Regions from separate parts of the Brevibacillus sp. BD137 genome, predicted to be linked through region 3. Evidence: riboswitches for the same ligand, from Rfam matches in the RefSeq annotation. Region 3 holds a riboswitch; each other region holds the start of a gene.
What was found. Region 3 has a riboswitch for cyclic di-GMP ahead of ggt (gamma-glutamyltransferase). Riboswitches for the same ligand answer to the same signal wherever they lie in the genome.
Positions count from the first base shown of each region.

Region 1 (7,532 bases), on a different contig from region 3:
CTATCCTTACGCCTGATTGCACACTTTGATATATGAAACATTTCTCACGTTGATGACAACATCATCATACTGGAGCCATCCGTCGTTTTGATTAGCGACCATTTGAATGATCTCTTCCGGTTCCGTGGATTCGATGCTAATCGTTTCACCGCCTCCGGAAAAGTAGAATTGAATCACTTTTGCTTCCTTCATAATATCCCCTCCTATTCCTTCTAGTTATCGGATGGTTGGAAAATTTTTGTTACGGGTGATTTTTATGTATACTTTTGTTGCAGCCTATTTCCGTTTTGAATGTCTACCATCTCTGTGAAAAGGGGTTTGTTGAAAATGCCGGATTCGGTACACACGAGAAAAGGAGCAAGTAGAACCTCGCTCATCCCTGAAAATGTATTAGCACTCCTTCATGCTGGAGAATTAGAAAGCGTCAATTTGACTGAATGGCAGGCTGTTGATCATATTCATCTGTTACAAAGCGTTCTGCCTCATGTTCAACTGGGTGCGCATGTCTCCCCACTTGTTGATCAATTAGAAGAAACGGGATCTCGAAGCGGAATGAAAGCGATCCGTCTGATTGGACAAGAACTACTTGCGATCTTACACAAATCGGGTGAACCCACAGCTATGTCTCCCGTTTTCCTATCGTTAGCCAACCACAAGTCAGACAGTGTCCGTTGCTGGAGTACCTATATCATCGGCCTGGATAACAGCTTATCTCTCGAAGAAAAACTAAGGCAAATAAGAAAATTCGCGGCTGATCAACATTTTGGAGTGAGAGAGCTCGCATGGATGGCGATTCGAGATTCTCTCGTGCATGATCTGGACCATTCCATTCAACTCCTGAGCGAATGGGTACTTGATACCGATGAAAATATTCGGCGATTTGCGGTAGAAGCCACACGCCCACGAGGGGTCTGGTGTAAGCATATAGACGCATTGAGAAATGAGCCTGCTCGCTGCCTGCCTTTACTCACGCCAGTGAAGTCAGATGCCACTAAATATGTTCAAGATTCTGTAGGGAATTGGTTGAACGATGCCAGTAAATCACAACCAGACTGGGTGACGCAGCTTTGTGACGAGTGGCTAAGAATCTCGGATACAAAAGAAACGAAAAGAATTGTTACCAAAGCGAAAAGAACAATCATGAAGACCCAAACCGAACAGAAATGATGAACCGAATCACATATTTATCCCAATTTTATTTGTTGAATTCATTATCCGAGGAAAGTTTGCGCTTAATCGATCAATTAACCTCCTTAACCTCTTTCCCCCAAAATACGTGTATTCAAACACCAGAAACTTTTTCAGAGGGCTTCTACTTCATCAAACAGGGGAAAGTACGTTTATACAAAGTAAACCGGGATGGTCGGCAGTTCACATTCGATATCCTCGGAGATGGCAATGTGTTTGGAGAACTGGATCTCCTGTCATTAGGTACACGGGAGATGTATATAGAAACCATCGAAGCCTGCCTCATTTGTAAAATGAGCAAAGCAAAATTTGAGAGCTACATAATTGAACATCCACAACTAATGATGAAGATCATGAAGATCATTAGCGATAGAATGGTTTCGATCAGCCAAGCAGCCGAAAATCTTGCCCTTCTCCCTTTACAAGATCGCATTATTTCCACGTTAGTAAGGCTTGCCGACCAATTTGGTACTCCTTGCAGTTCTGCATTTCAAAAAATTGACTTACCTCTTTCCCATCAAGAGCTCGCCCATGTCGGGGCATCCCGGGAAGCTGTGACGGTAGCATTACGTGCTTTAGCAAGAGAAGAACTGATTCAAACAGGTTTTAAAACCATTTCCATTCATCGGGATAACATTTTAAAGAAGATGTAATCCAGTTTACATCTTTCCCTCCAAAAGAAAGATATCGTGAAGCTATGACTTCTACTATTCTTTCGAAAAAGAGGAGACGACATATGGATAAACCACATTTTCAGAGCCTGCGCGAAGAGCTAGATTTTACAACCATTCAAATAGCTGGCTTCCTCACTCGTGAAGTAACAGATGCATTTACAAGATCAATCGAGGAGCTGCGGACCTCTGGACACGCAAAGGGCTTGCCGATTGGTTCGATTGCGCCTGATTTCATGTTGAACGACCACACTGGCAAGACCATTACCTTGTCGGAAGAAATCGTAAAAGGTCCCATCGTCCTCACATTTTTCCGTGGATCCTGGTGCCCCTACTGCAATTTGGAGCTGCAAGCATACCAAAAACAGATCGATACGATTACCTCTCTGGGTGCCCAATTGTTTGCCATTAGTCCACAATCTCCTGCACACTCTCTGACTATGCAAGAGAAAAACGGATTGAGCTTTCCCGTGTTATGCGATACCAATAATCTGGTAGCAGAAAAATATAAACTCAGTTTCAGACTGCCCGATTATTTACAGGATACCTATCGATCATTGGATATTGATCTCAAGCATTTTAATCGTGACGATTCTTGGACGCTCCCCATTCCTGCTACTTATATCCTCGACAACCAGGGCGTAATCCGATTAGCATGCTTAGATCCAGATTACAAAGCGCGAACGGAGCCTACCCAAGTTTTAGACATTCTGCGTACCCTAACCTAACGCCTATGAATGAAGGACCAGTTGATATCACAACTGGTTTTTTGTTCGTCTATGATTTATGAACAATTAGTTTCTTTACCCTACCAAAACTTGACAAAGTATATCTTTTGGCTTATATTTTGCATGATTATGTCTAGCAAAATTCGACACAGTTTTACAAATTATGCTAATAAATGCAAAAGGCAAAGTCATCGAAAGGTGGCGACGCAAAACCACGGGTCTACAGTCTTTGACCATGATAGCCGGGTTGCCATCATCTTGGAACAATTTTTTTGATGTTGGTAGCTTCGGTTGTTCCATTTCGATGGAACGGCCTTTTTTTGTGTTTCGTTTTTTGAAAGGGGGATGAAAGCACTTTCATTTTTGCAACAGAATGGAAAAACATAACTTTTGGGACGTCAAACATACACAACACGGTAATCAGAAAACGATGGAGTGGAGAAGTTATGTACAAACAAGTAGAAACCGTACAAGAGTTAGCTAAATTTCATGAAATCAAAGAAACAGTATGGACAAGCATGGGCTTCGAGATGGAGTACGCGAAAGAAGGCTCCGCACAATTCCTCCTACTTGCCGATGATGGTGAAGCAGGTGGAACATTTGAAATGACGCCCTTTTCCAAATCAAGTGCTTATATGAAATCACTATTTCAGGATGTTGTTACAGAAGATATGAAAGTAATGGAGGTAGACAGTCTCGCTGTTTTGCCAAAATACCGTGGACAACTAGGGCAAAAAGGAATTTGCTTGATGATAGATTACGCTGAAAAGCATGGCTATACCCACGCAATCGGGGTAGCAGATCCAACTTTTTTTAAATTTATTAACACGAAGTATCAAGTAAAGGCGACTCAGACCAAAGATATTGTCTTTTACAAAGGGGCCAATGCCATTCCGACCCTCTTTCATCTAAAAGATGTCTATGACAATAAGCACGATCCGAAATATTCCTGGTACAATTCGTCGTCATCCAACCAAGTAAAAGTCGAGGTAGGTGGGTAACATGGATAACATTGATAACGTTGATTTATTGAGAAGAAGAAACAATTGGGTCGTAATCGTATTCGCAAGTATTATTACGGTTGTTCAGGTCTTAAACCTCTTTCTAGGCGTTTCGTACACATTCGTTTTCACAATACTGGGTATTTTGTATGGCGTGCTGGCACCTTTTACTTACATATCCAATCGCCCGCGCTTCCGTGAAAAAGCAGCTCCTTTCATGAAGTTTTTCAACTTCGCTGTAATCGGAATCTTCATGTTCATCATTGTTGGACTGGATCCGCATATGATCAATATCATGACCATTATGTTCTTTGTAGCAGTCATGGGGATTTATCAAGACCGACTCATCAATATTTTGACCATTGCATCGACATTAGGCATTGTCTCTTACTACTTCCTGACACAGAGAGAATTGATTTTCCATTCCACAAGCAATCTTGACCTGATGTACTTCCTGCTCACCTTCTGCTTCGTCTCTATCACGAGCATGATGCATGCTGTATTCAATAACAAGCTGCAAGAGGAAAGTGAGCAACAAAAGCAAGAAGCGATTGCCTCGAAGGAATCGTTGCAACGTGTTCTCGATCAGATCAATGAATCTCTCACCTCTATGCAAGACTATCAAGAGAATTTGAACAAGGTAACAGATGGTGTAAATGTTCGCGCTGTCGAAACCGTCGCTTCCCTGCAAGACATTATGGAGTCCTTTACGGTCCAGACCAGCAATACAGACGAGCTGCGTCGGGAAATGAGCTCGACGAATCTGCAAGTTGAGGACATGACCCGCTCTGTTACAGAAATGCATGAGTACGTAGAATCGACCAAAGAAGCCACTAGCGAGAGTGGAAAACGCATTGGCAACATCGGCAATGACTTTGAACGATTCATCACGGACATCCAAGGCACGAACCAGCTGATTCAAGAGCTCAATAAAGAAACCGAATCGATTGGGAAAATCATTCAAACCATTTCCGATATTTCTGCACAAACCAACCTGTTGGCACTCAATGCCACGATTGAAGCGTCTCGGGCAGGTGAACACGGCCGAGGATTTGCTGTCGTAGCAGATGAAGTACGCAAGCTCGCTGAATCCTCCAAGCTATCCTCCGAGTCGATCTCGAGCTTGCTCATGACCATTCGTGAAAAAATGAAGCTCGTATCGGATATGATTTCCGAGTCACAGACGTCTTTTGAGAAAAATAGCGAGGGCATCCTCGAAGTACAAGAAATGTTCACCAATGTAGACAACTACATGCAAAACTTCGCAGATAAAACGAAGAACCTGCAAGAGTTCATCGTCCATGTTCACAGCATGATTCAGGAAGTCGGCGCAAAAGTAGAAGTCAACGCCGACATTACCGACAAGAACAAAGAGAGCCTGGAAGAAGTGCTTGTTCTCGTTTCTGAGCAAAAAGACGAAGTCGTTAAGGTTTCTGGCGGCTTTGAGAAAATCGAACAGCAAATGCGTGGTCTCCATATGTAGCCTTCCTGCAACCGCCTTTTCAATGGCGGTTGTTTTCTATTTTCATTTTGTAACTGAATGAGCATATAATAAGAATATTCTGATATCATTCACTTGAAAGGAGGCACATCATTGATGGATGCACGAATCGAAACCAAAACGATTCAGACCGATCGATTGCTCGTTTCCTACCTGACAGCAGGCGTACCGGAAGGAGATCCGCTTCTCCTCATTCACGGCAATGCGTCAGCCAACTTGTTCTGGGATGATACCATTGCGGTTCTATGTGACCAGTACCGTGTATATGCACCTGATATGCGAGGCTATGGAGCAAGTGAAGCATTACCCATTGATGCGACACGCGGTTTGCGAGACTGGTCAGATGACCTTCATTCGTTTATTCGGGCATTGGACTTGCCAACACCTGTCCATCTTGCCGGCTGGTCGTTGGGTGGCGGGATCGCGATGCAGTTTGCCATCGATCACCCGCAGGAAGTCCGCTCTCTGATTCTCATCGCCCCTATGTCCCCTTACGGCTTTGGTGGAACCAAGGATATAGCTGGCAACCCGTGCTACAGCAGCTTCTCGGGCTCAGGTGGGGGAGCCGTCAACTCCGAGCTGGTCAAAAGGATTGCAGCCAAGGATATGGGCAATGAATCTCCCTCCAGTCCTCGCAATGTCATGAATCAGCTTTATTTCAAGCCCCCATTCCAAGTTGGCCCAGAGCAGGAAGACCGTTATGTGCGCGCCATACTCTCTACGAGAATAGGAGAGGACTTTTACCCCGGTACCTTTGAATACGTGAACGATTGGCCCGGCGTTGCTCCTGGAACGACAGGGATTACGAATGCGATTTCTCCCAAATACGTAAATTTGTCCGGTATTGTCCAGATCGAGCCGAAGTGTCCGATTTTATGGATTCGAGGTGTGGATGATGCCATTGTCTCGGATCAGTCGCTTGCTGATTTCGGTACGCTGGGCAAACTTGGCTATGTCCCCGGCTGGCCGGGGGAAGACGAATATCCCCCTCAACCGATGGTCTCCCAAATTCGTAACGTGCTTGAACAATATCAGCGCGCTGGTGGTTCCTATCAGGAGATTGTTATGGAAAATGTGGGGCACGCTCCACATATCGAGAAAGCAGAGGAGTTTATCGAGCTCATTCGAAAAACCGTCAGGGCATGACTCTGACGGTTTTATTTTGCGATTATCTCATTAGCTCTCCACGCTACTGATTATTCTATAGGATTATCGTGATAAGGGCTATTTCGGCGTTTCTTTCTCCACTTTCGATACCTTCAAGTTAAATTCTCTTTCCTGCTCCTCAATAATCGCTCGATCCTCTGCATTATCTCTTACTACTTTTTGCGTCAAAATCGATCCAACTGCCACCAGAAGCATGCATGCGATATAATACCCCTTTTCGTGCAGCTGAAGACCCGTCGCATTGTATAAACCGATGGAAAATAGCAGTACACCTGCACCCAATGTAAAGTATGCCAAGAAAGTGAAGGCTCCTGTGTTGCGCATCCGATGCTTTTGTGGATACATAGTAACACCCCTCACATTTTGTTCATCCGACTCATGCAAACAAATACAAGTCAACCGGACGATTTCTCGCCCGGTTGCTTCTATGGACTACCTCACAGCTTCTTTCTTGCCAAAGAAAGTACGCAATGCCTTGTATACCTCGCCCTTTTCCCGAATGACACAATGCATGAATTTCGGCTCCTTGATGTGGCGATACGCTGACATGAGGGTGCTGTGCCTATTATACTGATTCACTTCGCCATAGCCGAACATGTTGCATCTCTCTATGAGCTCTTTTACCAGCTTTACGCAGCGCTCATTGTCTGATGTGAGGTTGTCGCCATCGGAAAAATGGAACGGATAAATGTTGTATTGCGATGTCGGGTAGCGGCTATCGATGATCTCCAACGCTTTTTTGTAAGCAGAGGAGCAGATCGTCCCCCCGCTCTCCCCTTTCGAGAAAAAGGTGTCCTCTGTCACTTCCTTGGCATCCGTATGATGCGCAATGAAGACGATCTCAACCTTTTCATACTTGGTGCGTAGAAACCGTACCATCCAGAAGAAAAAGCTGCGGGCGATATACTTTTCAAACACGCCCATACTACCCGACGTATCCATCATCGCAATAATGACAGCATTGGAATGAGGCTTGATGATCTCTTCCCACGTCTTGAAGCGCAGATCATCATCGGTGATCCCCAGCTCCATATCACTGTAGCCTGCCAGCGCATTTCGGCGAATGGCCGCAATCAGCGTACGTTTTTTATCAATGTTACCCATCAAGCCCTTTTTCCTGACATCATTGAACCGAGTCTCTTCCACGACGATTTGTTCCTCGTCTTTTTGTTGAAGGTTCGGCAGCTCCAGCTCGGCGAAAAGCATCTCCTGCAATTCTTCTACGCTGATTTCAGCCTCATAGTAGTCTACACCTGGCTGATCGCCCGCTCCCTGA
Region 1 is NZ_JAOTNO010000004.1:12,615-20,146, reverse strand. Features, by position in the region: gene ODZ53_RS10075 (hypothetical protein) at 7-192, opposite strand; gene ODZ53_RS10070 (DNA alkylation repair protein) at 328-1,167, shown strand; gene ODZ53_RS10065 (Crp/Fnr family transcriptional regulator) at 1,167-1,841, shown strand; gene ODZ53_RS10060 (peroxiredoxin-like family protein) at 1,925-2,587, shown strand; cyclic di-GMP riboswitch class I at 2,759-2,842, shown strand; gene ODZ53_RS10055 (GNAT family N-acetyltransferase) at 3,034-3,588, shown strand; gene ODZ53_RS10050 (methyl-accepting chemotaxis protein) at 3,581-5,071, shown strand; gene ODZ53_RS10045 (alpha/beta fold hydrolase) at 5,186-6,235, shown strand; gene ODZ53_RS10040 (YiaA/YiaB family inner membrane protein) at 6,314-6,601, opposite strand; gene yhbH (sporulation protein YhbH) at 6,689-7,532, opposite strand, start outside.
Region 1: linked by a shared signal. The riboswitch ahead of ODZ53_RS10055 (GNAT family N-acetyltransferase) and the one ahead of ggt (gamma-glutamyltransferase) in region 3 are both predicted to bind cyclic di-GMP.

Region 2 (7,532 bases), 220 kb from region 3:
TTTATGCATACTCATCATCTGTTTATGCATAAACGTTTTCGTGATCAAAAGGGAAACTTATCCAGGGCAACGAATGAGTGAATGGAGGAATTCCATAGGAGAAGTCTGTTGGAGGGATTATGAAAACAATTTATTTGGTACGTCATTGTCAGTCTGTTGGCCAAGAACCCGAAGCCTTGCTCACGGAAAAGGGAGAAGTACAAGCTCGGGAGCTTGCCACCTTCTTCGCTGGTGCCCCCATTGATCGAATCATTTCGAGTCCGTATTATCGGGCGGTTGCTACCATCCAGCCACTTGCACAGGAACGCGGAATCGTGGTTGAAGAAGACACGCGCTTGATCGAGCGTGTCCTTAGCGGAGTACCACGTGAGGATTGGTTCGAGCGACTCCGCGATACGTTCGATGACTTGACTCTTAATTTTGAAGGAGGCGAATCCAGTCTTACTGCTATCAACCGGGCAAATTCGCTGCTCACTGAGATTTTGGCAGACGTGCATAAAAACATTGTGCTTGTTAGTCACGGATGCCTACTGGCCTTGCTCATGAAATCAATAGATAATCGCTTTGGCTTTCACGATTGGGAGAAATTAAGCAATCCAGATGTCTTCAAGCTTACCTGCCATTTAGAAACCAGAGAGCTCGTCCGCATATGGTCGTAAACGAATAAAAACAGTTACAAGGGGCAGCTCATCTGATTGCCTCCTGTAACTGTTTTTGTGGGATGGACTCTATTCCGATAATGCTCTGTAACTCATCGCACGGCAGTCGCTGAACGATTCTGATAAAATGCTCCGCCAATATCGGATCAAATTGGGTACCGGAGCCCCTTTTGATTTCTTGAAGCGCTTCCTCCACAGGCAAGCCTTTTCGATAAGGCCTGTCCGCGACCATCGCATCGAAAGCATCTGAAATCGCTAAAATTCTCGCCATCAGCGGAATCTCATCCCCGGCTAAACCATCCGGATAGCCCCTTCCATCTATACGCTCATGATGGGAGCGGATCGCAGGAAGCAATTCATTGAACATCCCTGCTTGCAAAATGATCTCGTAACCAATGACGGTGTGCTGCTTGATCTTGTCATACTCTTCTGGAGTGAGCTTTCCTTTTTTATTGAGAATTTCGTCTTCGATGCCAATTTTTCCAATGTCGTGCAGGATTCCCCCGATATAAACATCCTCCACTTTTCGTTCGGCCAAACCAATATCTCTCGCAATTTCTCTTCCCCAGTAAGCTACACGCTGAGAATGTCCACTTGTGTATCGATCTCGTGCGTCAATGGAAGCAGCCATCGTCGTTAAGAAGTTGTGATTGAATGATTTGACCTCTTCCACTTTTTGCTGAAGCCTTTGAAGATTGTCATAGTAATGATGAAAAACGTAGCTGATCGTAATAAACGCAATCATCATAGGAATTAGTGTTAACGGACCATATAACTCTACTAATCGTGAACCTACCCCGGCAAGAATTAAAAGCAACAAGTAAGTCGAGGTAAAGCCTTTTGCCATCATCTTTACGGTTCGCGCCCAGGTCATTTGATGAAAATAAGAGATACCCAATCCACATAAAATCAGGTTCACAAACCAATACACAACAGCCAAAAACAAATCGCTAATAATGGGAGAAACAGTTCCGAAGCCCTCGATCCAATCCTTCAAAAACGCTACTGTCCATATAGTCATTAACAATTGCCCAATGTTAATAATAGCTTTTAGCGGATTAAACCTTCCCAGAAAAGCAATGATTAAAGATTCAATAACAGCAGCCCATACTCCGACCCAGACTCCGTACAACAAGATACCCGAAAAGATTACAGCATTGTTCACTGTTAAAATCGTATTAGATATACGCACGGGAGCAAAACAGGAAAAAATGGTCAGGAGGGTGTAGGTAGATAATACCCCCCAATGCTCACGAGCAGCCCATTCAGATGAAGATGTGTAAAAAATATAGATTGCTGCAATGACAAATCCAACCTGGACAACAATCCCTTTTATCCAAACCGCAAAATTAGTTTTTTGTCGCATAGCTTTTACCTTCGCGAAGTTGTAGTAATGAAATCGGTTTATTCATCAATCGCTGAACAAGTAAAAAGGCACCTAACATAATAAAAATATCGCCGATGCTAATAATCCGAGGAATGAAAGATGGCATGTAAATGACATCCGTCAAAAACGGAAAATTCGAACTTTCCGTCAATACACTATGCTTGAAATTCGTTCCGTTTATAACTGGCTCTAAATCATAAGGAAGCTTTGCTGCTTGAACTAAATCGATTGGCATTTTTCCATTGTTAGACCAAATTGCAATCGCATTCAGCAACCAGCCGATTAAAAAAATCCGCATATCTTCAAATTCTCGATTAAAAACGAGGAAGGCCAATATAAACACATACGCGATCGATATGAAAATGCCACCGATCGTAGGGAAGAAGACTGCACAAGCCTGCAGCAATATGGTAACGAAAAGAAGTTTCATTTGGTTGAACTTAGGTAATTCTTTGATTCTTCCCCCTCGCAGCAATGCTACGAGAAAAGATAGGGCAATTACATCCAATAGCATGTTGTTTCCTCCAAGCTTGAAGAAAAAACACCACTCAGCCAAGCGGTGTTTGTTTCTCCGATACGCTTATTTATCCAATATGGAAGTTTGCAGAAGTAGCTGCTACGATTGCTACCACCATCATAATTGCCGCGAACCATTTTTTCATTTTCTTTTCCCCTCCTTCAAGCATAGTGGAGAAAGCTGGCTTCGCTACTGTCCGTGATGCAGAGGCCAAGCGACCAAGTACAGCCCCTGCTCCCCTTTCCTTTTCCATTAAGAAAAAGGTTGGATTCGCTACTGGCTCCATACGGACCAAGCGACCAGATACAGTCCGTACTTCTTCGCTTCTTTCCTACCTTTATTTTACACATAAGTGACAAAATTCGGCAATCATAGATTCATAGTCTATTCGATTTAATTGCAGATAGTTCTATTTAACTAGAACTATGTTCACACCAGCGCCGCCAAGATCGCTTTTTGTGCGTGCAATCTATTTTCAGCCTGATCAAAAATGACAGAGCGCGATCCGTCGATGACCCCGGTTGTCACTTCCTCCCCACGATGTGCTGGCAAGCAGTGCAAGAAGAGATAATTACGGTCTGCCGCTGCTACCAATTTTTCGTTCACTTGATAGTCGGCAAATGCTTTCAATCGCACCTCATTTTCTTCTTCAAAACCCATACTAGTCCAAACGTCCGTGTATACAGCATCTGCCCCCATGACAGCCTCTATCGGATCAGTGGTCACCATCATTTTTCCACCGCTTTGTTTCGCGTACCCTGTAGCTTTTGCGACAATGGTTGTATCCATTTCGTAGCCTACCGGAGTCGCCACCCGCACATCAAGACCAAGCAGAGCTGCGCCCAGCACCAGTGAGTTCGCCACGTTATTGCCGTCTCCTACATAGGCGAGCTTGATTCCTTTTAGCTTGCCCTTATGCTCCCAGATCGTCAGCAGATCAGCCAAAGCCTGACAAGGATGGTACAGATCGGTCAAACCATTGATAATGGGGATCGACGCGTGCAGAGCAAGCTCTTCTACATAGGAGTGGGAAAAGGTGCGAATCATGATGGCATCCACGTACCGAGAGAGAACTTTTGCTGTGTCGCTGATCGGCTCCCCACGTCCGAGCTGAAGCTCTTTTCCGCTCATGAACATCCCCAGGCCGCCCAACTGGTGCATCCCTACTTCAAAGGAGACGCGCGTGCGGGTCGAAGCCTTGTCAAAGATCATTCCCAACGTCTTGCCTTGCAAAGGCTGAAATGGCTGACCCAGCTTTTGCAATTGCTTGACGTGAGCAGACAGATGGAGCAGCTCCATCAATTCTTCCCCGTTGAATTCATCGACGCGTAGAAAGTCTTTTCCTTTATGCTTTTGTAACGGCAAGTTTTGAAAGTGTTCCAATATCTTCACTGGCTGCATGCGAGCCACCTCTTTTCTTCAAAATAGACTTCACGTATAACTCGAACGTATCGACAGCGGAGAACAATGGCACACCTTGTTGTACCATCCTGCTTCGCAGGGCAAATCCTGTCCGGCCCTGACGATTGCCTTTCGTCGCAGTAACGAGAGCGAAAGCCGCTTCTTCCTTTTGCAACAGCTCGATCCACGCCGCTTCATCTGCCACGATATGCTTCACGACAATTTCTTTGGCTGCCAGCCACTCGGCCGTTCCCGGAGTCGCCGCCAGTTCCGCGCCGTCAGCTTGGAGTCGCCCCAGCAGCTCTCTTACTGCTTCCTGCTTATCTCCATCTGCCAGAGAAATCATGACCAACTGACCCTTTTGCCAGTCGCCGTACAAATTGTCCTTGAAAGCAAAGGCTTTGCCTGCTGCCTCTTCGAAAGAATGCCCCAAGCCGAGAACTTCGCCCGTCGATTTCATCTCTGGACCCAGTACCGGGTCTACACCGTTCAGCTTGATCGTGGAGAAAACCGGTGCCTTGACGACTGCAAACGGAATCTCTGGCAAAAGCCCTGTACCGTAGCCCATCTCCGACAGCTTTTCACCCAATTGTGCGCGAACCGCCAGTTGAACCATCGGGACGCCAGTCACTTTGCTTGTAATCGGTACGGTCCGTGATGCACGAGGATTTACCTCCAGTACATAAACCGTTTCGCCATCAATGACGAACTGGATATTGATTAACCCGGCCGCTTCCATTTCCTTCGCGATTGCTTCGGTATAGCTCGCGATTTTGTGCTTGATGTCATCCGTCAGATGAGGAGCCGGGAACAAGGCTACACTGTCGCCTGAGTGGATGCCCGCCCTCTCCACATGCTGGAAAATCCCTGGGATGATAACAGATTGTCCGTCGCATACCGCGTCTACTTCTGCTTCCTTGCCTGGAACGTATTTATCCACGAGGAGCGGGAAGAACATGCTCATGTCCGGATGGTTCAACCAGTCGTGAAGGGTAGCTTGTAGCTCGTCGATATTGTGGACAACTACCATACCTTGCCCGCCGATGACGTACGAAGGTCGCATCAAAACAGGGAAGCCGATTTCCTCCGCTATCGCTGTCGCATCCTCCAAGGACGATACTCCTTTACCGGGGATATGCGGAATGTCCAGCTTGCGCAGCATGGCGTAGAACAGCTCGCGATCCTCCGCGCGTTCGATTGCGGTAAGCGACGTACCCATTACTTTCAGCCCCGCGTTCTCCAGCTTGGCTGCCAAATTGATCGCAGTTTGACCACCGAACTGAACCATGACGCCCTCAACCTGTTCGCGCTCTGCGATATGCAGCACGTCTTCTACGTGAAGTGGTTCAAAATATAGATGGTCGGCAGTTTCGTAGTCAGTGCTGACCGTCTCTGGGTTGTTGTTCACAACGACTGCCGCAATACCACTTGCCTGAAGTGCTTTGGCTGCATGCACAGAACAGTAGTCAAATTCGATTCCCTGACCAATGCGTATAGGACCTGAGCCAAGTACCAAGACTTTGCGGCCAGACAGTGTCTCGACCTCATCTATTCCTTGCCAATCCGAATAGTAGTAAGGGGTTTGGGCATCAAATTCTGCCGCACAAGTGTCCACGATTTTATAAGTAGGCGTAATGCCTGATTCTTGACGAAGTGATTTGATTTCGGCAGGTGTAGCACCAACCAGTGTAGCGATGGTTTCATCGGCAAACCCGCGACGCTTGGCTTCCAACAACAGCTCTGGGGTCAGTGTTTTGCTGTCGTGACAAGACAGCTCTACTTCCAAGTCCACGATTTTACGCAAGCTCCGCAAGAAAAACGGATCGACACCAGTCAGATTGTGTAGCTCACTTTCTGTAAAGCCTTTGCGAATCGCCTCGGCAAAAACAAACAGCCTGATATCCGTCGCGTCCTGCAAGGATTGGGCAAGCTCCTCACGCGTCCATGATGCCAGCTCTGGTCGAGTCAAATGTGTGCAACCCTGTTCCAAAGAACGAACTGCCTTCAAAAGTCCTGCTTCCAGATTGCGGGCGATCGACATGACCTCGCCAGTCGCTTTCATTTGCGTCCCCAGCTTGCGGTCTGCCAGTGGAAATTTATCAAACGGGAAGCGTGGGATTTTGACAACGATGTAGTCCAACGCTGGTTCAAAGCTAGCGTACGTGTAGCCCGTGATTGGATTGAGTACTTCATCCAGCCCGTAGCCCAATGCGAGCTTGGCTGCGATCCGCGCGATTGGATAGCCTGTTGCTTTGGACGCCAACGCACTGGACCGACTGACACGAGGATTTACTTCGATCAGCACATACCGATCAGAATGCGGATCGAGCGCAAATTGAATATTGCAACCGCCAACTACCCCAAGCGAACGAATCACTTTCGTTGATACGCTGCGCAGCATTTGGTACTGACGATCTGTCAGCGTCTGCGAAGGCGCAACGACAATACTGTCTCCCGTATGAATACCTACCGGGTCCAAATTTTCCATATTGCACACGATTATGCAGGTATCATTTGCGTCCCGCATGACCTCGTATTCGATTTCCTTCCAGCCTTTTACGCTGCGCTCAATCAGTACCTGACCGATTGGGCTAGCTGCAATCCCACCGGCTGCAACCTTTCGCAAGGATGCTTCATCCCCCGCGATCCCGCCACCTGCTCCTCCGAGTGTATAAGCAGGACGGACAATCACTGGATAGCCGATAGCGTTCGCAAACTCGATTGCTGCCTCTACAGATTCGACTGTATCACTCTCTGGAACAGGCTCTCCGATTTGTTGCATCAATTGCTTGAACAGCTCACGGTCTTCCCCGTTTTGAATGGCAGCCAGCGGCGTACCTAGCAGCTCCACGCTATACTTTTTCAGCACGCCCGCTTCTGCCAGCGAAACAGCAAGATTAAGTCCCGTTTGGCCGCCTAACGTAGGCAAGAGACCATCGGGACGCTCTTTTGCGATAATAGCTGTTACGGATTCCACCGTGAGCGGCTCCAGATATACTTTGTCCGCTACTTGTTCATCTGTCATGATCGTTGCCGGATTGTTATTCACCAGCACGACCTGCACACCAGCTTCTTTTAGGGAAAGGCAAGCCTGTGCGCCTGCATAATCAAACTCCGCTGCCTGCCCAATGACGATCGGGCCAGAACCAATGACCAATACTTTATGAATGTGTGGCAATTTAGGCATATCTCTTCGCTCCTACTACGCGCATCGACTGCAAGAATTGGTGGAAAATGTGGGATGTATCACTCGGACCCGGATGTGCCTCCGGATGAAACTGCACACTGAAAACAGGCAGACTGATGTGACGCAATCCTTCGACTGAACCGTCATTGACATTACGGTAGGAAACCGTTAACTGGCGTTTATCCAGAGACTCTTCCTTGACCACGTACCCGTGATTTTGTGAACTCATATATACTTTGCCAGTCATCAGATCCTTGACCGGATGATTGCTACCGCGGTGACCGTATGCGAGCTTCTCTGTCTTGCCGCCGTACATTAGCGCCAATACTTGGTGCCCCAAACAAATACCCAATGTCGGGTACTGCTCCACAGCTTTGCGCC
Region 2 is NZ_JAOTNO010000003.1:29,850-37,381, forward strand. Features, by position in the region: gene ODZ53_RS06840 (histidine phosphatase family protein) at 120-659, shown strand; gene ODZ53_RS06845 (HD-GYP domain-containing protein) at 688-2,025, opposite strand; gene ODZ53_RS06850 (DUF5317 domain-containing protein) at 2,009-2,560, opposite strand; gene ODZ53_RS06855 (hypothetical protein) at 2,631-2,849, opposite strand; cyclic di-GMP riboswitch class II at 2,817-2,897, opposite strand; gene argF (ornithine carbamoyltransferase) at 2,993-3,964, opposite strand; gene carB (carbamoyl-phosphate synthase (glutamine-hydrolyzing) large subunit) at 3,909-7,151, opposite strand; gene ODZ53_RS06870 (carbamoyl phosphate synthase small subunit) at 7,144-7,532, opposite strand, start outside.
Region 2: linked by a shared signal. The riboswitch ahead of ODZ53_RS06855 (hypothetical protein) and the one ahead of ggt (gamma-glutamyltransferase) in region 3 are both predicted to bind cyclic di-GMP.

Region 3 (7,532 bases):
TATGGCGATTTGCTCGGTAGCCTTGCTTGTATGGTCGGCGTTGACCGACAATTCCTCTGCAGAAGAAGCAAGATCTGAAGCTGTATCATTTACTTGTTGAATAATCGTTCGCAGGTTGAGCACCATTGTGTTTACTGATTGGGATAACTGTCCAACCTCATCCTTTGTTCGAATTTGCAAGGGTTGTACAGTCAGTTCACCCTCGGAAATGCGGTTAGCCACGGAGGCAACTGCCGCAATAGGGCGCGAGATTTGCCGGGAAACAGCGTAGGCGATTGCGATCACGACAGCAACAACAATGATGACAATGATCCTAACCATGGTGGTAACGGATGAAACAGCAGATGTTATAGATTCGACAGGGATGTGCAGATACAAACCAAAGTTGGTCTTGGGAATGGGGGAGTAGGTGACAACGTATTCCTTGTCATTGTCCGAGTAGCTGTATGAGCCCTTTTCCGTTTTTCCTGATTTAAGGATTTCCATTAATGGTTGCGGCAGAGCGGATTCCGTAAGCGGTTTGCCGATTAGATCCTGGGTAGGATGGTATTGAATTTGATCCTTGTTATCAACGAGAATCGGATAACCATCGTTGCCTACTTTCAAATCTTTGAGAAAGGTAGCTGTGAAGTCATCTACATTGACTAGTCCGGTTAAGACACCAAGCTTCTCGTTGTTTTTCCCTTTTACAGGGGAAGCGACGATGATAGAGCGATTGCCGGTTGTCTTCGCAACAAGAACATCGGAGAAGCTGGGCTTGTCCTGCATACCGTCTTTGAAGAATTGGCGCTCGCCAAGATTGATTCCAACGCTTTTGGGGAACGTATCAGCCGTTACTTTTCCATCGCTTGCGATAAACGTATTTCCGTCATACAGTTTCATTTCCTCGGTAAACTTGCGAATAAATTCATTTTTTGCCACTGCATCATCGGATTGAATATCCGAGGTGCGGGCTAAAACTTGAATTTCTGTCATACGCCGGTCCAGATATTGATCCATAGCGATGGCTGTACTGGAAGTAAGGTCAACATAGGATGATTTTTGTTTATCAATGAGAATGGATGAAAAGCTGCTCGTGATAAACAACGAAACGGCAGTAAGTGGAATGACGGCCACGACGAGAAACCAAAGAATCATTTTGTTCCTGAGTTTGTTGAACAAAAACATAGGTTTGTCCACTCCTAATCCGTGAATGCGAAATAGAACAGTCAGACTGCTGAGATGAGCTCAGCAGTCTGACAAAATATTAATAGCCCATTGCTGCGCCTTCACCGCGAGGGTCAGCACCGCCAAATTTTACATTGGTTTGCGGGTCAATCAGGATTGCGCCGGACTGTCCCATCGCATCGGTATAGGCTGCTTCCAGCTTTTCGACTGGATGTCCACGTTTAATGAGCTCGTCCAGGACTTCTTGAGGGATGCGGCTTTCCACCTTGAGATTGTTGGAAGCAGATCCCCAGTTGCGTCCATGCAGCCATCTTGGCGCTTCGATTGCGTCTTGCACGCTGAAACCAAAGTCGACGATGCGTGTGACGAGTGCAGCTTGCGTTTGCGGCTGTCCTTCTCCCCCTTGTGTTCCGTAAAGAAGATAAGGCTTGTCCCCTTTAAAGAGCATAGCTGGGTTAATGGTGTGGAAGGTGCGTTTTCCTGGTTCCAAGTGATTGATGTGTTTGGAATCCAAGGAGAAATAGCTTCCGCGGTTTTGCAAAAGGACACCCGTATCTTTCGCTACGATGCCGGAACCCCAGTCAAAGTAGTGACTCTGAATGATGGACACGGCATTTCCATCTTTGTCGACGATCCCGAACCAGGTTGTATCGCCTTTAGGATCAAGCGGTTCTACGGATTTGGCTGCTTGCTTCAAATCAATGCGCGCAGCTAAATCTTTCCCGTGCTGCTTGGACAACAGCTCATCCACAGGGATATCCGCAAAGGCAGGGTCAGTCAGCCATTTGTCGCGGTCAGCAAAAGCCTGTTTGGTAGCTTCCACAATCGTGTGGTAGTAATCGGGTGTTCCTTCACCCATGCTCTTGAGGTCAAAGTTATTCAAAACATTAAGAATAGAGAGTGATGCCATGCCTTGGGAGTTAGGCGGAACGTTATACGCTTTGTAACCGCGGTAGTCTACCGTAATGGGATCTGCCCACGTAGAGGTATGCTTCTCAAAATCTTTCAACGTGAGCAATCCGCCGTTGGCTTTCATGTCTGCTACGATTTTTTTCGCAACTTCTCCTTTATAAAAACCGTCAGCGCCTTTTTTCGCAATGATTCGCAAAGTATTGGCAAGATCCTTTTGTTTGAGAATTTCGCCCGCTGCATAAGGTTCGCCGTTGGGCTTCAGGAATGTTTTGCGGAATCCATCAAAACGTTGAAGATTCTTCAAGTCATTGTCAGTTGGATCTGTCGCGTATTTTGTCCAATATACTTGGTTGGGGGAGACGGGATATCCGTTCTCGGCGTATCCAATGGCAGGCTCCAGCAGTCTGTTCCATTGAAGCTTATTGTTGCCCATGCTTTTATGGGCGTAGTTGTACGCCTCCCACCAGCCGGAGACGACACCAGGGACAGTGTTTGCTGATTCATAACCGCGGGACGGGATTTTTTCGTAGCCTTTGCCTTTGTAATAGTCGATGGTTGCCTTTTCGCCTGCGCGACCACTGCCGTTCAGCGCTTTCAGCTCTTTTGTTTTGGCATTGTAGATGAGCCAGAAGTTATCTCCGCCAATGGTTGTGTAATGAGGATAGACAACAGCTAAGGTGGAAGCGGCCGTAATAGCAGCATCTACTGCATTTCCGCCGTCTTCCAGTGTTTTCAGGGCCGCAGCCGTAGCCAGATAGTGAGGAGTCGTCACCATTGCGTTCGGTGACATCGATGTTGGACGGTTAGCAGCCTGTGCTCCAGAGAATGTTGATACCCCGATGACAGCAGTCAGCGCGACGGTCGAGAGTTTCTTCCAGAATGACATTCCTATGAAACCTCCTTCATGATGAAAAGAATAATGATTTATTAAACCGGCTATCCGCTGTTGCCTCACCTCCTTTAAAAGTTAAAAATACACAAACATACAAAAGTAGACAAAAATAGACATTATGAGCGCAAAAAAAGACCAATGATATAGGATCATTGGTCGCGTCCTACATCAATACTTCGGTAGCTGGCAAGCGTGTCCGCTGTTGCGGAGGTAGCCCCTGTAGCTTTGCGTCGCCGGATTTCCCCGGGTATGCCGTTTCGATATCAATGGGTGAAGCATAAAATGACACATATACTGATTCGATCGTTGTGGGAAAATGTTCCTAAAAACTCCGTTTGCCAATAATATAGACTATTTACCATTTGTGGTAAATAAGAAAAATATTTTAATCCGTAAAAATAGTCAGGAATGCTATGTATTTTTCGAAAGATATTCACACACCTCTTCGGGCAAAGCTGCTTATGATGATAAAAAGGCACATCTGCCAAGGAGTGAAAAAAAGGCCATGATGCATCCCGATACAGAATTGCGCTATATCAACGATGAGATCGGGTACGGTGTGTTTGCGACGAGGTTTATCCCAAAAGGAACGATTGTATGGGCACAGGATGATTTGGACCAAGTATTGGACCCTGCATTTGTGGAAAGACTTGACTCATTACGAAAACAGGACGTACAAAAATATTCATTTAAGAACCAGTTCGGAAAGTACATTCTTTGTTGGGATAAGGCAAGGTACGTGAACCACAGCTTTCATGCGAATTGTGTGCCGACCATGTATGATATGGAATTGGCTGCACGGGATATTTTTCCGGGCGAAGAGCTGACTGATGATTATGGAACGTTAAATTTGGATGAACCTTTTGAGTGTTTGCCCGAGTCCGACACGGACCGCTCCCGTGTAATGCCCGATGATTTGCTTCGGTATTACCCGCAGTGGGATCGGATTGCAGCGGAAGCATTCCAACGGTTCAATCATGTTGAACAGCCTTTGCTGCATCTGATTCCCTCGAAGCATCTCGAAACGATTCGTGGGATCACGGAGCAGCGCTTAGCCATTGATTCTGTTATTCACCTGTATTGCAGGTCACAATGGCAAACGGGGCAGCAATGGGAGACGTGAGCGGGTCGGTCAACGACCCGATTTTGTTGAACTCTGGGAAGAGAATCAGTATTATGGAATGTAAAGGTGAAGTGAAAGGTTGATTTCATTGGAAAACAAGGTAGCGGCATCCAATTTTATCCGCAATATCATGATTGATGACTTGCAAGAGGGCAAAGTAAAGGAAATCATTACCCGCTTTCCCCCAGAACCGAACGGGTATCTCCATATTGGACATGCAAAAGCAATCTGCCTAAACTTTGAGTTGGCACGAGAATTCTCCGGCAAGGCCAACCTGCGTTTTGACGATACCAACCCGGTGAAGGAAGACATCGAATACGTAGAAGCTATCAAAAGGGACGTTCAATGGCTTGGCTTCGAATGGGACGGGTTGTTTTTTGCATCTGATTACTTTGAAGAGATGTACAACCGAGCGGTGCTGTTGATTAAAAAAGGTCTGGCTTACGTAGACGATCTGTCTCCTGAAGACATGCGTAAAATGCGTGGAACATGGACAGAGCCGGGCACAGATAGTCCGTTCCGCAGCCGGTCTGTGGAGGAAAACCTGGACCTGTTTGCACGTATGCGCCAAGGGGAATTCAAGGACGGGGAAAAGGTGCTGCGTGCGAAAATCGATATGGCTTCGCAGAACTTCAACATGCGTGATCCGGTTCTGTATCGAATCTCCCATGCAACGCATCACAACACGGGCGACAAATGGTGTATTTATCCGATGTACGACTTCGCTCATCCGTTGGAGGATGCTATTGAGGGCGTGACACACTCCCTGTGCTCGCTGGAATTCGAAGATCATCGCCCGTTGTACGACTGGGTAGTCCGCGAGTGCGAAATGGAGAAGGTACCACACCAGTACGAATTTGCTCGCTTGAACCTGACAAACACCGTTATGAGTAAACGCAAGCTGAAACAGCTAGTCGATGAGAATGTGGTAGACGGCTGGGATGACCCGCGCATGCCAACCATCGCAGGCTTCCGTCGTCGCGGCTATACACCGGAAGCGATTCGTACATTCGCTCGTGAAGTAGGAGTAGCACGCGCGAACAGCACCGTTGACGAGAAAATGCTGGAGTATTTCATCCGTGAGGACCTGAAGCTGAAGGCACCACGTACGATGGCTGTATTGAATCCATTGAAGGTCGTCATCACGAACTATCCGGAAGGACAGGTTGAGATGCTCGAAGCGGAGATCAATCCAGAGAACCCAGAGATGGGCAATCGTCAAATTCCGTTCTCCCGCGAAATCTACATCGAGCAGGACGATTTCATGGAAAACCCGCCGAGCAAATATTTCCGCCTGTTCCCGGGAAATGAAGTACGTCTGAAGCACGCGTATTTCATTAAATGCAATGACGTCGTGAAGGATGCAGACGGCAACGTGATCGAGATCCATTGCACGTATGACGCTGAGACGAAGAGCGGCAGCGGTTTTACAGGTCGCAAGGTAAAAGGTACGATTCACTGGGTGGACGCGACCCAAGCAGTTCCTGCTGAATTCCGTTTGTACGAGCCATTGATTATGGATGATGAAGACGCAGAGGGTACTTTCCTCGACAACGTTAACCCGAATTCGTTGGAAGTACTGCAAGGCTATGTGGAGCCAAATATGAAAGAAACCAAGCCTCAAGACAAGTATCAATTTTTCCGTCATGGCTATTTCAATGTCGATCCGAAGCATACGACAGATGTTAAGCTCGTATTCAACCGGATTGTATCATTGAAGAGTTCCTTTGAACTGCCAAAAGCATAGGAAATACTCATATAAATCAAGCGCTGCTGTGCATGGAGAACCCGTGTGCAGCGGTGCTTTTTTCTTTCGTGATTATAAATTGGCGTGTATAATTATTCTGTTACAAAAAGGAGGACAGGCAGTGAACGGGAGAGCAGAACTAACACGTAGTTTGAAGTTGCGGCATATTGTCGTAATTGGACTGGGCTACATGGCCCCGATGGCCGTTTTTGACACCTTTGGCATTGTTTCTGGAGAAACGGGGGGGCACGTTCCTGCTGCTTATGCAGTCACACTACTTGCAATCCTGTTTACGGCAGCAAGCTACGGAAAGATGGTACGGCTATTCCCTTCAGCAGGGACCGCGTATACATATACGCAGCAAACGATCCATCCGTATGCCGGATTTCTGGTAGGTTGGGCGTCCTTGCTAGATTATTTGTTTTTACCGATGATTAACGCCTTGTTGACAGGGGTTTACCTATCATCCGTGTTTCCTGATGTATCGACTGTATGGTGGATTATAGGATTCATTGTACTGGTGACGGGGTTAAACGTATTTCGCGTAACAGTAACCGCATCCGTCAACTCGATTTTGGTGTTGTTTCAAGTCGTGGTCGTCGTGCTGTTTGCGGGATTGGCAATCCGTGGTCTTATGCAAGGTGACGGGCTTGGGCAAGTATTCAACCTGCGACCATTTTTGTCACCGGATATGTCTGTCATTGCACTGCTTTCCGGTGCATCGATTCTTTGTTTTTCCTTCCTTGGCTTTGATGCCGTGACAACGCTCACGGAGGAAACCGTCGATGCGAAAAAGACGATTCCTCGCGGGATTATGCTTGTAGCACTCGCAGGGGGAGCGTTGTTTATTACAGCCTCTTATTTCATGCAATCATTATTTCCTGATGTTTCGGTATTATCTGATCCAGAAGCTGCTTCAGCGGAGATTGCGTTATTCATCGGCGGAACCATTTTTCAATTGGTGTTTTTGGCCGCCGCCTTGTCCTCAACGCTCGCATCCGGGCTTGTATCCGTTACGAGTGTCACGCGTTTGTTGTACGCAATGGGCAGAGACGGATTTTTGCCGAAGCGCTGGTTCGGTTATGTACATCCGAAGCTGAGAACGCCCGTACTTAACGTTTTGTTGGTAGGAGCGTTGATGCTGTTTGCTTTGTACATGGATTTGCTAACCGCCACGTCCTTTATTAACTTTGGCGCACTGATCGCCTTTAGTTTTGTGAACATCAGCGTAATGGCGTATTATTTCCGCAAACAAAAGAACAAGTCTATCAAGGATTGGTGGGGCTTCGTGTTGTCACCACTCATCGGGACAACGTTCATCGCCTTTTTGTGGGTCAACCTAGAAGCAACGTCCATGATGCTGGGCTTGCTATGGAGCTCTGTCGGCCTGATCTATTTGTTGTATTTGGTGAAGGTCAAGAAAACCAATTTGAAAATGATGAAATTTGAGGAGTAACATGTGGAACACAAAGAGCCCTACACCCATTATTGGATGTAGGGCTACCTTTTTACGGATGATTGACTGCTAATCGATTCTCTTTTGTAGGTAAAATCTTTGATGGGAAAGAGGGCAATCATCGAGTACACCATGTATCTCGTACCCATGTTTTACATAAAAGTCCTTTGCTTGAAAATCAAAAGTATCTAAATGAATCAAATGAATTCCATACTCTCTAGCTGTGTTTTCAATT
Region 3 is NZ_JAOTNO010000003.1:251,627-259,158, reverse strand. Features, by position in the region: gene ODZ53_RS07865 (methyl-accepting chemotaxis protein) at 1-1,167, opposite strand, end outside; gene ggt (gamma-glutamyltransferase) at 1,247-2,965, opposite strand; cyclic di-GMP riboswitch class I at 3,147-3,235, opposite strand; gene ODZ53_RS07855 (SET domain-containing protein) at 3,477-4,094, shown strand; gene ODZ53_RS07850 (glutamine--tRNA ligase/YqeY domain fusion protein) at 4,174-5,841, shown strand; gene ODZ53_RS07845 (APC family permease) at 5,963-7,297, shown strand; gene ODZ53_RS07840 (GNAT family N-acetyltransferase) at 7,367-7,532, opposite strand, start outside.